2 linked regions of the Gemmatimonas phototrophica genome follow. The protein of the gene in region 1 interacts with the protein of each later gene in a pairwise test. Links are inferred from orthologs where the notes say so. Each region holds a gene or a part of one and is shown in the gene's direction. Other genes may lie near its edges.

Region 1 (7,713 bases):
CCGCTCTGACGAAGGACGCGAGCTGGTCGTGGTCTGGATCTCCAGCGAAGCCAACATGCAGAAGGTCGCGCAGAACCGCGCCAACCTGAAGCGCATCGCCGATCCGCGCGGCATGACGGAGGACCAGGTCAAGTCCTTGTTGGCGCAGACCAAGCCGCATTATCACCTCATGGGCGGACTGCACTCGGGAGAAACGGGCCCCTCCGAAACACTCATGGAGCTTGCCTACCGACTTGCTGCTGAGACGTCGCCCATTATCAGTCAGATCCGCGAACAGCTGTATGTCTCCATCACGCCGGCGGCCGATGCCGATGGGCGTGATCGCAACGTCGATTGGTTCCTGCGCAACCTCTCCATGGCGCAGCCTACCGTGACGGCGCAGGCACCGAGTGCGGCGGCGCCCAATGACACCACACGCCGCGCGCCGGCGGCCCCCACCGCTCCCGCTCCGGGTGGCTTTGCGGGCGGACAGGTGCCGTACTGGGGCAAGTACGTGTATCACGACAACAATCGCGACATCAACATCAAGTTGGTGCAGATGCGCGCGATCATTGATTGGTATTTCACCGCGTACCCGCCCATCATGCACGACCTGCATGAAGCGCAGCCGTTGCTCTATACGTACACCGGTGGACCGCCGCAGAACCCCAATCTCGATCCCATTCTGTTCGCCGAACTGCCGTGGTTCGGCAATTGGGAAATGGCGCAGATGACCAAGTGGGGCATGCCCGGCGTGTACACGCACGCCTTCATGGATGGCTGGTCGCCCGGCTATCTCGGCTCGGTGGCGTACAACCACAACGGCCTCATGAAGATGTACGAAACACAGTCGGGGCGAGACCTCGACAGCACCGCGATGGCCAACGCGCGCCGTGGCATGGCGGTGGGGGCGGCTTCTGCGAGTGGTGGTTTTGGCGGGCGCGCTGGTGCCATCCCAACGGGTCGGGGCGGCGCGCAGGATCGCGAGTGGTATCGCGGCAATCCCATTGGCTTCAACGACATTGCCACGTTCACCCGTCGCTCCAACGCCAACTACATGCAGACCGGCGTCATCTCGGCGTTGCAGCTGGCCAGCATGTTCCCGCAAACGGTGCTGGAGAACTTCTACATCAAGACGCGGAACAGCATCGAAGAAGGGAAGAACAAGGCGCCATACGGATTCGTCATCCCGGTGCAGCGCGACATGACGCGCGTGATCGAAATGGTGAACCTGCTGCGGGTGCAGCGGATCGAAATCGGTCAGGCCACGGCACCGGTGAAGGTGGGCAACACCACGTATCCTGCCGGTTCGTACATCATCAAGCGCGATCAGCCGTATGGCCGCCTCGCCAAGAATTTGCTGGAGAAGCAGCAGTATCCTGACGCGCGACTGAACACGTACGACGACAGCGGCTGGAGCATGGGCTTTGCCATGGGCGTCGATGTACTGGAAGTCGGCGACTCCAGCATTCTCAAGACTCCGGTCACCAACGTTGATCGCGCCATTGCCAAGGGGACACTCGCGGGCACCGGTGGCAACACCATTGCCGTGGCGCATCTGGGCAGCAACCACATGGTCACCTTCCGCTATCTCCTGCGCAGCGTGCCCATGAAGGTGGCAGAGCAGGGCTTTGCCGCCGGCGATACCACGTATCCGGCAGGATCGTTCCTTATCGAGGCCAAGCACGCGACGGTGGTACGCAAGCTGGTGGATTCGCTCGGTCTCACGGCGGCATATCTGCCGTCGGTGCCGACCGTGCGAACGCACAATGCCGAGGCGCCACGGGTGGCCATCTATTCGCAGTGGAGCGGCACGCAGAACCTCGGCTGGTATCGGCTCACGTTTGACGAATTCAAGATCCCCTTCACGCTCGTCTACAAGGAGCGGCTGATGCAGGGCAACCTGCGCCGGGATTTCGATGTCATTCTGATGGCCGAGCAAAATCTGTCGAAGACCACGGTGATGCAGGCGCCCGCCGCGCGCCCCGTGCCGTACAAGAAGGACCCCAAGTACCCGTTCCTGGGCATGTACGGCGAGACGGACAACATCACGGGTGGCTTTGGCCAGAAGGGCGTTGATGCCGTAGCCAGCTTCTTAGAGGAAGGCGGCACACTGATCGCCATTGGCGAGAGCGCGCGACTGCCCATCGAGTTTGGCTGGGCGCGCACGGTGGACAAGACCCCGGTGGTGGGGCTCACGGCGCAGCGGCCGCTGGTGGAAGCCACCATTACGCGCCCGGAGCATCCGGTGTTCTACGGGTTCGGCAAGACGACCATTCCCGTGAAGTACGTGGGCGGCACCCCGTTCAAGGTGGGGATCGCGGATGAAGGGAACGTACTGGCGCGCTACGTGGGGGGGGACAAGGCCGTGTTGTCAGGGCTGATGACCGGCGCCGACTCTCTCAGGAGCCGCCCGTTCGCGGTGGATGTACCGCAGGCGGTAAACGGACGTGGTCGGGTGATCCTGTTTGCGAACAACCCCATTTACCGCTGGCAGAACCACGGGGAGTTCAACATGGTCTTCAACAGCCTGATCAACTGGAACGACGTGGTGGGGCCCAAGAAGCCGTAGTTGGGCCGGAGACCGTACCACCCAACACCACAAACCCGAACCGCATAACCCGAAACTGATCAGTTCCGGGTTGTGGGTTCGGGTTTGTGGTTCACGGTTGCATGGCGACCCATCGATTTTTCCGTGGCGCTCTTCCGATGTTCGCCGGCCCACCGACGAACCGCGAAATGCCCCTGTACATCGTGTTCAGACGGCGTTGATCACATCGGGGAATTGTTCACACGGCAATCGCCATGTCAAATGTCACGAACCATCGCGAGTTGCTTTTCTGTGGATAACTATTGGCCGAATTTGTGACGCTCCGGACCGTCGGCAAAAAGCGCCAACTTCAACAAAATCCAGTGCTTGCGCGTGGCAATCGAACGTGTATTCTAGGGGAGCTTCCGTACCACGAACTGCTTCCTCCACATTTGCACATTGGTCAGGAGCGCGGTCCACCAACGCCGGTGGAGCTCGCCGCAACCTGACCGCGAGGCGTCCCCTCACCCCGGATGCCTGCGTCATTCACTCCTTGCGCCGGCCAGCCTGTTTATGGAACTCCCCCGGATGACCTTCGAGTTCGAAGAGAGCGGATCCCAGAACGCTCGCATGAAAGTGGTGGGCGTTGGCGGTGGCGGCGGCAACGCCGTGAACCGCATGATCGAGGAACACCTCGAAGGGGTGGAATTCATCTCGGTCAACACCGACGCGCAGGCCCTCATGAATTCGAAGGCCGACGTCAAGATTCAGATCGGCAAGAAGCTCACGCGTGGTCTCGGTGCCGGTGCCCGTCCTGAAATCGGGCGTCAGGCCATTGAAGAGAACCGCGAAGACACCAAGCGTGTGCTCGGCAATGCCGACCTCGTGTTCATCACCTGCGGCATGGGTGGCGGTACAGGCACGGGCGCCGCACCGGTGGTGTGCCAGCTGGCGCGCGAGGCTGGCGCCCTCACCGTTGGCATCGTGACGCGTCCCTTCCTCTTCGAAGGGCGCAAGCGTATGCGTCAGGCCGAAGAAGGCATCAACGAAATGCGCAAGCATGTGGACACGATGATCATCGTGCCCAACGAGCGCTTGCTGGCGGTCGTGGGCAAGGGCATCCCATTCCACGAAGCCCTCAAGAAGGCCGACGAAGTTCTGCTGCACGCCACGCAGGGCATCTCCGTGCTCATCAGCGAAACGGGTATGGTGAACGTCGACTTCGCCGACGTCCGCACCGTGATGCAGAACGGCGGGTCGGCACTCATGGGCACCGGCATCGGGCGCGGCGAAAACCGCGCCACCGAAGCGGCCCAGCAGGCCATTGCCTCGCCGCTGCTCGACAACGTCTCCATCTCCGGCGCCACGGGCGTGCTGGTCAACATCACCGGCGGTGAGGATCTCACGCTCGGCGAAGTGCACCAGATCAACGACATCGTGCATGACGCCGTGGGCGACGACGCCGAGATCATCTTCGGGGCCGTGCATGAGCCGGCCATGATGGGGGAGATCCGGGTCACGGTCATTGCCACCGGCTTTGATCGCTATTTGCAGGGGACTCAGCCAACGGTAGCGGCCCCGGCTGTCACAAATAGCCCCTACGCCCCTTCCCCCCGGGCCGCGGCTGCCCCACATTCTGATGTTCAGACCGGTGGAGCCAAAGCCCCGTCCGTGTTGCCATTCCCCACCGGCACCCGGCCCGCGGCGAGACCTCCAGTTCCACCAGCTCGTCCTGCCTGGGAAGGGGTGCCCCCGCGCGCCCCGCGTGTTCCACCGACTACCACATCGTCCAGCCCTGAGCTCGACGATATGGAAATCCCGACGTTCATACGGAGACAGATGGATTGACTTCCTCGCGAAAGCTGCTCGTCGCCGCCGGTTGCCTGGGCATCGGAGCGGCTGTTATCGCGCTGGGACGTCCCGTTCAAGAGCGCCCCGCGGCCAGTGTTCTGGCGGCGGGGCCTCGTGTTTCCGTTGCTGCCCGCTGGCGTACCAAGACCGACACTATCCGTCGGGGGGAACCGCTCTCCGCGGCCCTTGAGCGGGCCGGGCTGGCACCGAAAGAGGCCGCTGAAGCCCTGAGTGTCGCCTCCGCGCTCGACCCCACCAAGGTCCGGGCTGGCGCCACCATTACCACCAAGGTGGACCCGGACTCCGGCGCCTCCGAAGTCGTGCTGCAACTGGCCATCGATCGCGTAGTGCGCTTCACGCGCTCGTTCGGCAGTACCTGGGTTGAGAAGGAAGAAAAGCTCCAGTGGACCACGGATACCGTTGTCGTTGGCGGAGTCATCACTTCCAGCCTCACCTCGGCCATTGCCGCCGGCGCGGATGCCTTCCCGGAGCGGCAGCGTACTGAGCTCGCCTATGCCTTGGCCGATATCCTGGAGTACCGCGTCGATCTCAGCCGTGATCTGCAAAAGAACGACTCGGTCCGTGTACTGGTGGAGCGTCAGAGGGCTCCCAACGGCCTTGTTCGTCCGGGCAACATCATTGCCGCTCGCCTGACCGTGGCCGGCAAGCCCGTGGAAACCATGCGCTTCACGCAGGGCACCCGGGTGGCCTATTTCGATGGCGAAGGGAAGTCCATGCGCGCGGCCTTCCTGCGAGCGCCGCTCGCCTTCCGTCGCATTTCCAGTGTGTTCGGCCTCCGGCGCCATCCCATTCTGGGCACCGTGCGCCGGCATCAGGGCATGGACTACGCCGCGGCGTCGGGAACGCCCGTCCGCGCGTTGGGCAACGGCCGCGTGATCTTTGCCGGCTGGAAGGGTGGGTACGGCAAGACCATCGAAATCCGGCACACCAACGGTGTGGTCACCCGCTACGGGCATTTGCGCGCCATCAACGTGCGCTCCGGACAGTCGGTCAGCATCTCGCAAACGGTCGGGCAAGTGGGTACCACCGGGCTGTCCACGGCGCCGCATTTGCACTTCGAAGTGTTGGTGAAAGGCGTGCACAAAGATCCCCGCATTGCCCTGCGCAACGAGACCGGTGAACCGCTCGCCGCCGCACAGCGTAGCACCTTCGCCCAACTCAAGGCCCGGCTGTTCGCCCAGCTCGATCAGCCCGCCGCGGCGACGGCCGTTCGCAGCGGCGCCCAGCGCCCCAGCGGCGACTGATTTACTCCCCGCCGCCTCGCCACGAGCAAATCTCGCTGGCACTGCGTAACAGCACGGGAGTCGTTGCTCCCACCGGTGGGGCAGGAGAATCACCATTCTTCTGCCCCGCGCCCTTTCTCTGGTCCGCGCCCCCTGTGAGCGTTTCTTCGTGATTCGTTGGCTCATTGCCGTAGCCCTTGGCCTGCTGGCGGCGTGGTTCGCCTACGGACGTTCCGTGGGGACGGCACGTTCGCCACAGTCGGCACTGACCTGGTTGCTGGCGCTCCTGCGCGGCGCTGCCGTTACGGTTGTGGCGGCGCTGTTGCTGTCGGCCCCCCTGGGGCGGGCCACCCCGCGGGCGCCGTTGGTGGCCATCGATGTGTCGGCCTCATGGCGACGCGCAGTGGGCGATGAAAGCACCTATGTGCGCACCTGGCGCCAGCAATTGGCCGACTCGGTATTTGCCGGGCTGCCGGGTGATGCGCCCGTGGTCTTCGTGGGCGATTCGCTGCGCGACGCCAGTACCACGGACGCAGCACAGCTTACTCCGCAGGATCTGTCCACACGTTTACGGCCGGCCGTGGACCGTGCCGCCTCGTTGGGACGCAGTTTGGTCCTGGTCACCGACGGCGAAGTCGATGACGCCGACGCCCTGTCTGAAGCGCCTCCGGGATCGCGAGTGCTGCGCCTCGCACACGCGCCACGACGTGACGTTGGGCTGGCCGATCTTGCGGTGCCGGTGTCCGCCACAGGCGCCGACACTATCGCCATCGCCGCCACGGTCGCCGCCGGAGGTGTGGCGACCCCCGACGGTACGCTGCACATCCGTCTTGATGGTACCGAAGTCGCCACCGCTGCCGTCCCGGCGCTGGCGCCCTATGCGAACACCCGTATCGCCATTCCGGTCGTTGTGCCACGCGGCGACCGCACTGCCATCGTGCAGGCGGTCCTCGACATTGCGAGTGATGTGGAGCTGCGGAACGATACGCTCACGGTGGCCATGGATGTGGGTGACAAACCCACCGCCGTGTTTGTTTCCACCGCGCCCGATATCGACGTGCGGGAAGTGCTCACGGTTCTCCGCGGCGCCCTCGATGTGCCCACCCGGGCCTACCTGCGCATCGCACCCAATGTGTGGCGCGTGGAAGGCTCACTCGCCCCGATCAGCGAAGCCGAGGTCAAGGTGCGCGCGGCTGCGGCCGGCATGCTGATCGTGCACGGCGACACCGCCTGGCGACCGGCACCGTCGGCATCGGCGACGACCGCGCGGGCTCTCTGGGTGCCAGCTCCCCCCACCCAGATTGCGCGCGCCGGGGAATTGACGCGCACGCCCGAGTGGTACGCGGCCGCGGCCCCGCCGTCGCCGCTCATGGCGGCGCTTTCGGCCCTGCCGTTTGATTCGTTGCCCCCGGTCACGCTGGCCGGACCGGCGCAGGGTACGGAAACCGTGCTCACCATGCGCCTTGGCAAGCGTGGGGACGCGCAGCCCGCCATCGCGACGCGCGAGGCGGGTGGTACGCGCACCGTGGTCATTTCGGGCTCCGGCTACGCCGGATGGTCGCTGCGGGCCGGCCGCAATCGCGACGCGTTCACGGCGCTGTGGGGGGCTATATTCGACTGGGTCTCCGCTGGTCGTGGCGACCTGCGCGCGGCACGGCCGGTACCGGGAGTGCAGCGCGCTGGTGAGCCGGTGATGTGGCGTCGCGGAGGAGCCGACTCGGTGGTCCCGGTGCGGCTTGCCAGGCGGGCCTCGGCGGGCGCCTCCCGTGATTCCGTGGCGGTACGCTTCGGGACACGCTACGAGGCCACGTCGGCCATGATTCCGGCTGGTGTGTACGATGTGCAGGCAGCAGGGGGGGCCAGTGTGCTGGTGGTCAACGCGTCACGTGAATGGGTGCCCAGAGCGCCCGGCGTGCAGGCGGGGCCGTTGGCGCGAGGCGTCGCCGGCTCTGATGCGCCCCGTCTTGCCGACGCGGGCTGGCCGTTTGTGCTGGCGCTGTTGTTGCTGTGCGCGGAATGGCTCGCGCGTCGCGCCGCAGGGCAGCGTTAACGGCTGACTTTATCGCTTTCTTTCAGGTTGCAGGCATATGGCTCGACTGTTCCGCCGAA
Region 2 (2,975 bases), 360 kb from region 1 along the record:
GAAGGGGCCAAGTACCTCGAAAAGCTGTATGGTGGTCGTGGCGTACTGCTGGGTGGCGTGCCGGGCGTGGCGCCGGCCAAGGTCGTAATTCTGGGCGGCGGCATTGTGGGCGTGAACGCCGCGAAGATGGCGGCGGGACTCGGTGCCAAGGTGGTGGTGCTCGACCTGTCGTTGGAGCGCCTGCGCTACCTGTCCGACGTCATGCCGGCCAACGTGCAGCTTGTTCACTCCAACCGACACAACATCCTTGAGCAGATCAGCACCTGTGACCTGGTCATTGGTGGAGTGCTCATTCCGGGTGCCAAAGCCCCCAAGCTCGTGCGGCGCGCCGATCTGGCCAAGATGCGTCCGGGAGCGGTAATCGTGGACGTGGCGGTGGATCAGGGTGGTTGCGTGGAGACGATCAAGCCGACCACACATGAGAATCCCACGTACACCGTGGACGGTATCATCCACTATGGCGTCGCCAACATGCCAGGGGCCGTGCCGCGCACGTCCACCTTGGCGCTCACCAATGCGACGTTGCCCTATACGCTGCAGCTGGCGAACAAGGGATGGAAGAAGGCGCTGAAGGACAATGGCGCGCTGCTGAAGGGGCTCAACATGTCCGGCGGAAAGGTCACCTTTCCGGGAGTGGCGGAAGCGTTCGGGATGGAGCTCACCGACCCCTCTTCGTTCCTCTGACCGGTATGGGGGGCCACTGGTGCCCGACGATCGCCTTGGTAGCTGCCCCTGATGGCACGCGGCCGGTCCCTGATGGGACCGGCCGCTTTTTTTGGTGTGACCGCGGAACTTTGCGGCCACCACGGACCTGACCGCTGACGGCGGCAGTGCGCTAGGTCACGATATTCCAACAGCTTGTCCGCTCTGGCGTGAGCCAATACGTTACCGTATACGTCGCTGCCCGTTTTTCACAGGCGCCACCCTCCGGTGTCGCGCCGCCCCGGTCTCTCTGGATGTTCTGGCCCTTCAGTAAGTCGAACTCGTTCTTCCCGGCGAATGCCATCGCCGTAGACCTTGGCACTGCCAATACGCTGATCTATGTGAAAGGCGAGGGGATCGTGCTGAACGAGCCCTCTGTCGTCGCGCTCGACCGTGAGACCAAGAAGATCAAGGGCGTTGGCCTCGAGGCCAAGCGCATGCTCGGGCGGACCCCCGATGGCATCATGGCCGTCCGGCCCATGAAGGACGGCGTGATCGCCGACTTCGATGTGACGGAAAAGATGCTGCGCTATTTCCTGACGCTGGTGATCGACAAGCACGTCTTCAAGGTGAAGCCGCGCGTGATCGTGTGCGTGCCGTCGGGCATTACGGAAGTGGAAAAGCGCGCCGTGCGAGACTCGGCACTCGGCGCTGGCGCCAAAGAAGTCTTCATGGTGACGGAACCCATGGCGGCGGCCATCGGCGTGGGTCTTCCGGTGGAGTCGCCCACGGGCAACATGGTGATCGACATCGGCGGGGGCACCACGGAGATCGCCGTCATCGCGCTGTCTGGCATCGTCAGCGATACCTCCATTCGTACTGGTGGCGATGAGCTGGACATCAGCATCGTGCAGTTCATGCGCAAGAACTACAATCTGCTGATCGGTGAGCCCACGGCGGAGCAGATCAAGATTCAGATCGGTTCGGCGTATCCGGTGGGCGAAGAACGTGAAATGGAAGTGAAGGGGCGCGATCTGGTCTCTGGCATTCCCAAGACGGTGCGCGTGCACTCCAGTGAAATTCGGGAAGCGGTGCAGGAACCCATTCAGCAGATTGTGGATGCGGTGCGGCGCGCGCTCGAAATCACCCCGCCGGAGTTGGCCTCGGACATCGTGGATCGCGGCATCGTGATGACCGGCGGCGGAGCGCTCATTCGCGGACTGGATGTGCTGCTCTCTCAGGAAACGGGGCTGCCCATTCATGTTGACGAGGATCCGCTCACGTGTGTCGTGCGTGGGACCGGCAAGATTCTTGATGATGAAGAGAAGTACTGGTCGGTGTTGACCACCTGAGTCACATCATTCCCCTTTTCACTCGCTGAATACGCGTGGCACGGAACGTTCGCGGCGAAGGGCGTCTCGACACCGGCCTCGTGCTGGTGTGCGTGGCATTGTCGGTCCTGGCTTTTCTTTCTCCGCGGCGCACGCGTGAAGACGTGGCCGCGCTGCTGCGCGCCACGGTGCTGTCGCCGCTGGTGCAACTCGAAGGGCGAGCCGCCACCATTCGCGCCGCTGTGGTGGCGCGCAATGACTTGCTGGTCACACGCGGGCGTGCGGTCACGGACACGCTGAGCCTGCGTGCCATCAGCGACGAGAACAGAACACTCCGCCAACTGCTTGGGTTGTCGGCGCGCTTGCAGGATGGCTTTGTGCCGGCGGAGCTGTTGCCCATTCGTGGTGGGGACGAATTCTCCATTGCGTTAACGGTGGGGAGTGACGTTGGCGTGCAGCCGTATCAGCCGGTGGTGACCGCTGATGGTCTGGTGGGCATGGTGGTTTCTGTCGATCGCACGACGAGCACGGCGCTCACGTGGGCACATCCCGATTTTCGGGTGAGCGTCATGAGTGCTGATCAGAACGCCTTCGGAATTATGCAGCCCCATCTGGCAGAAGGCGCCGAGCGGTGGTTGCTGGAAATGCGGGGCGTGCCGTTTCGCGCCAAACTGGATACCGGAACCCTCATTGTGAGTTCCGGGCTCGGGGCCACCTATCCCCGCGGCATTCCTGTCGGCACGGTGATCGGGGAATTGAGCACACCGGAAAAGTGGGCCCGGACGTATCTGGTGAAACCTGCGGTGTTGCCGGAGAATATTGGTCCGGTGCTGGTCTTGTTGCCGGGACGAGCGCAGCGCGGCGTGAATGGGGTGTGGACAAGCGCGGCAGCAGCGGACAGCGCCGCACGTGCGGTCGCCGCCGCGGGCGATTCGCTGGCGCGCGTCACCGCTCTCGATGAACTGGCCGCCCGTCGTGCCGCGCTGGACTCCCTGAGTGCCG

Evidence for each region. Proteins that work in one complex are often made in the same cells at the same time.
Region 2: the proteins of ftsZ (region 1) and GEMMAAP_RS09605 interact in binary tests that used the Escherichia coli proteins (3 or more experiments, as listed by UniProt). The link is inferred for Gemmatimonas phototrophica from one-to-one orthologs.

What each region holds. Positions count from the first base shown.
Region 1 is NZ_CP011454.1:1,907,002-1,914,714, forward strand. What follows is about bases 2,253-5,219. They hold ftsZ (cell division protein FtsZ), read left to right. Parts: upstream 2,253-3,082; coding sequence 3,083-4,357; downstream 4,358-5,219. Other genes in these bases: GEMMAAP_RS07895 (M14 family zinc carboxypeptidase), read left to right, coding at 2,253-2,551; GEMMAAP_RS07905 (M23 family metallopeptidase), read left to right, coding at 4,354-5,219. Outside these bases: more of GEMMAAP_RS07895, read left to right, coding at 1-2,252; more of GEMMAAP_RS07905, read left to right, coding at 5,220-5,625; GEMMAAP_RS07910 (hypothetical protein), read left to right, coding at 5,774-7,654; signal recognition particle-docking protein FtsY, read left to right, coding at 7,692-7,713. UniProt on the Escherichia coli protein: Essential cell division protein that forms a contractile ring structure (Z ring) at the future cell division site. The regulation of the ring assembly controls the timing and the location of cell division.
Region 2 is NZ_CP011454.1:2,271,460-2,274,434, reverse strand. It holds GEMMAAP_RS09605 (rod shape-determining protein), read left to right. Parts: upstream 1-956; coding sequence 957-1,994; downstream 1,995-2,975. Other genes in the region: mreC (rod shape-determining protein MreC), read left to right, coding at 2,030-2,975; ald (alanine dehydrogenase), read left to right, coding at 1-684. UniProt on the Escherichia coli protein: Forms membrane-associated dynamic filaments that are essential for cell shape determination. Acts by regulating cell wall synthesis and cell elongation, and thus cell shape.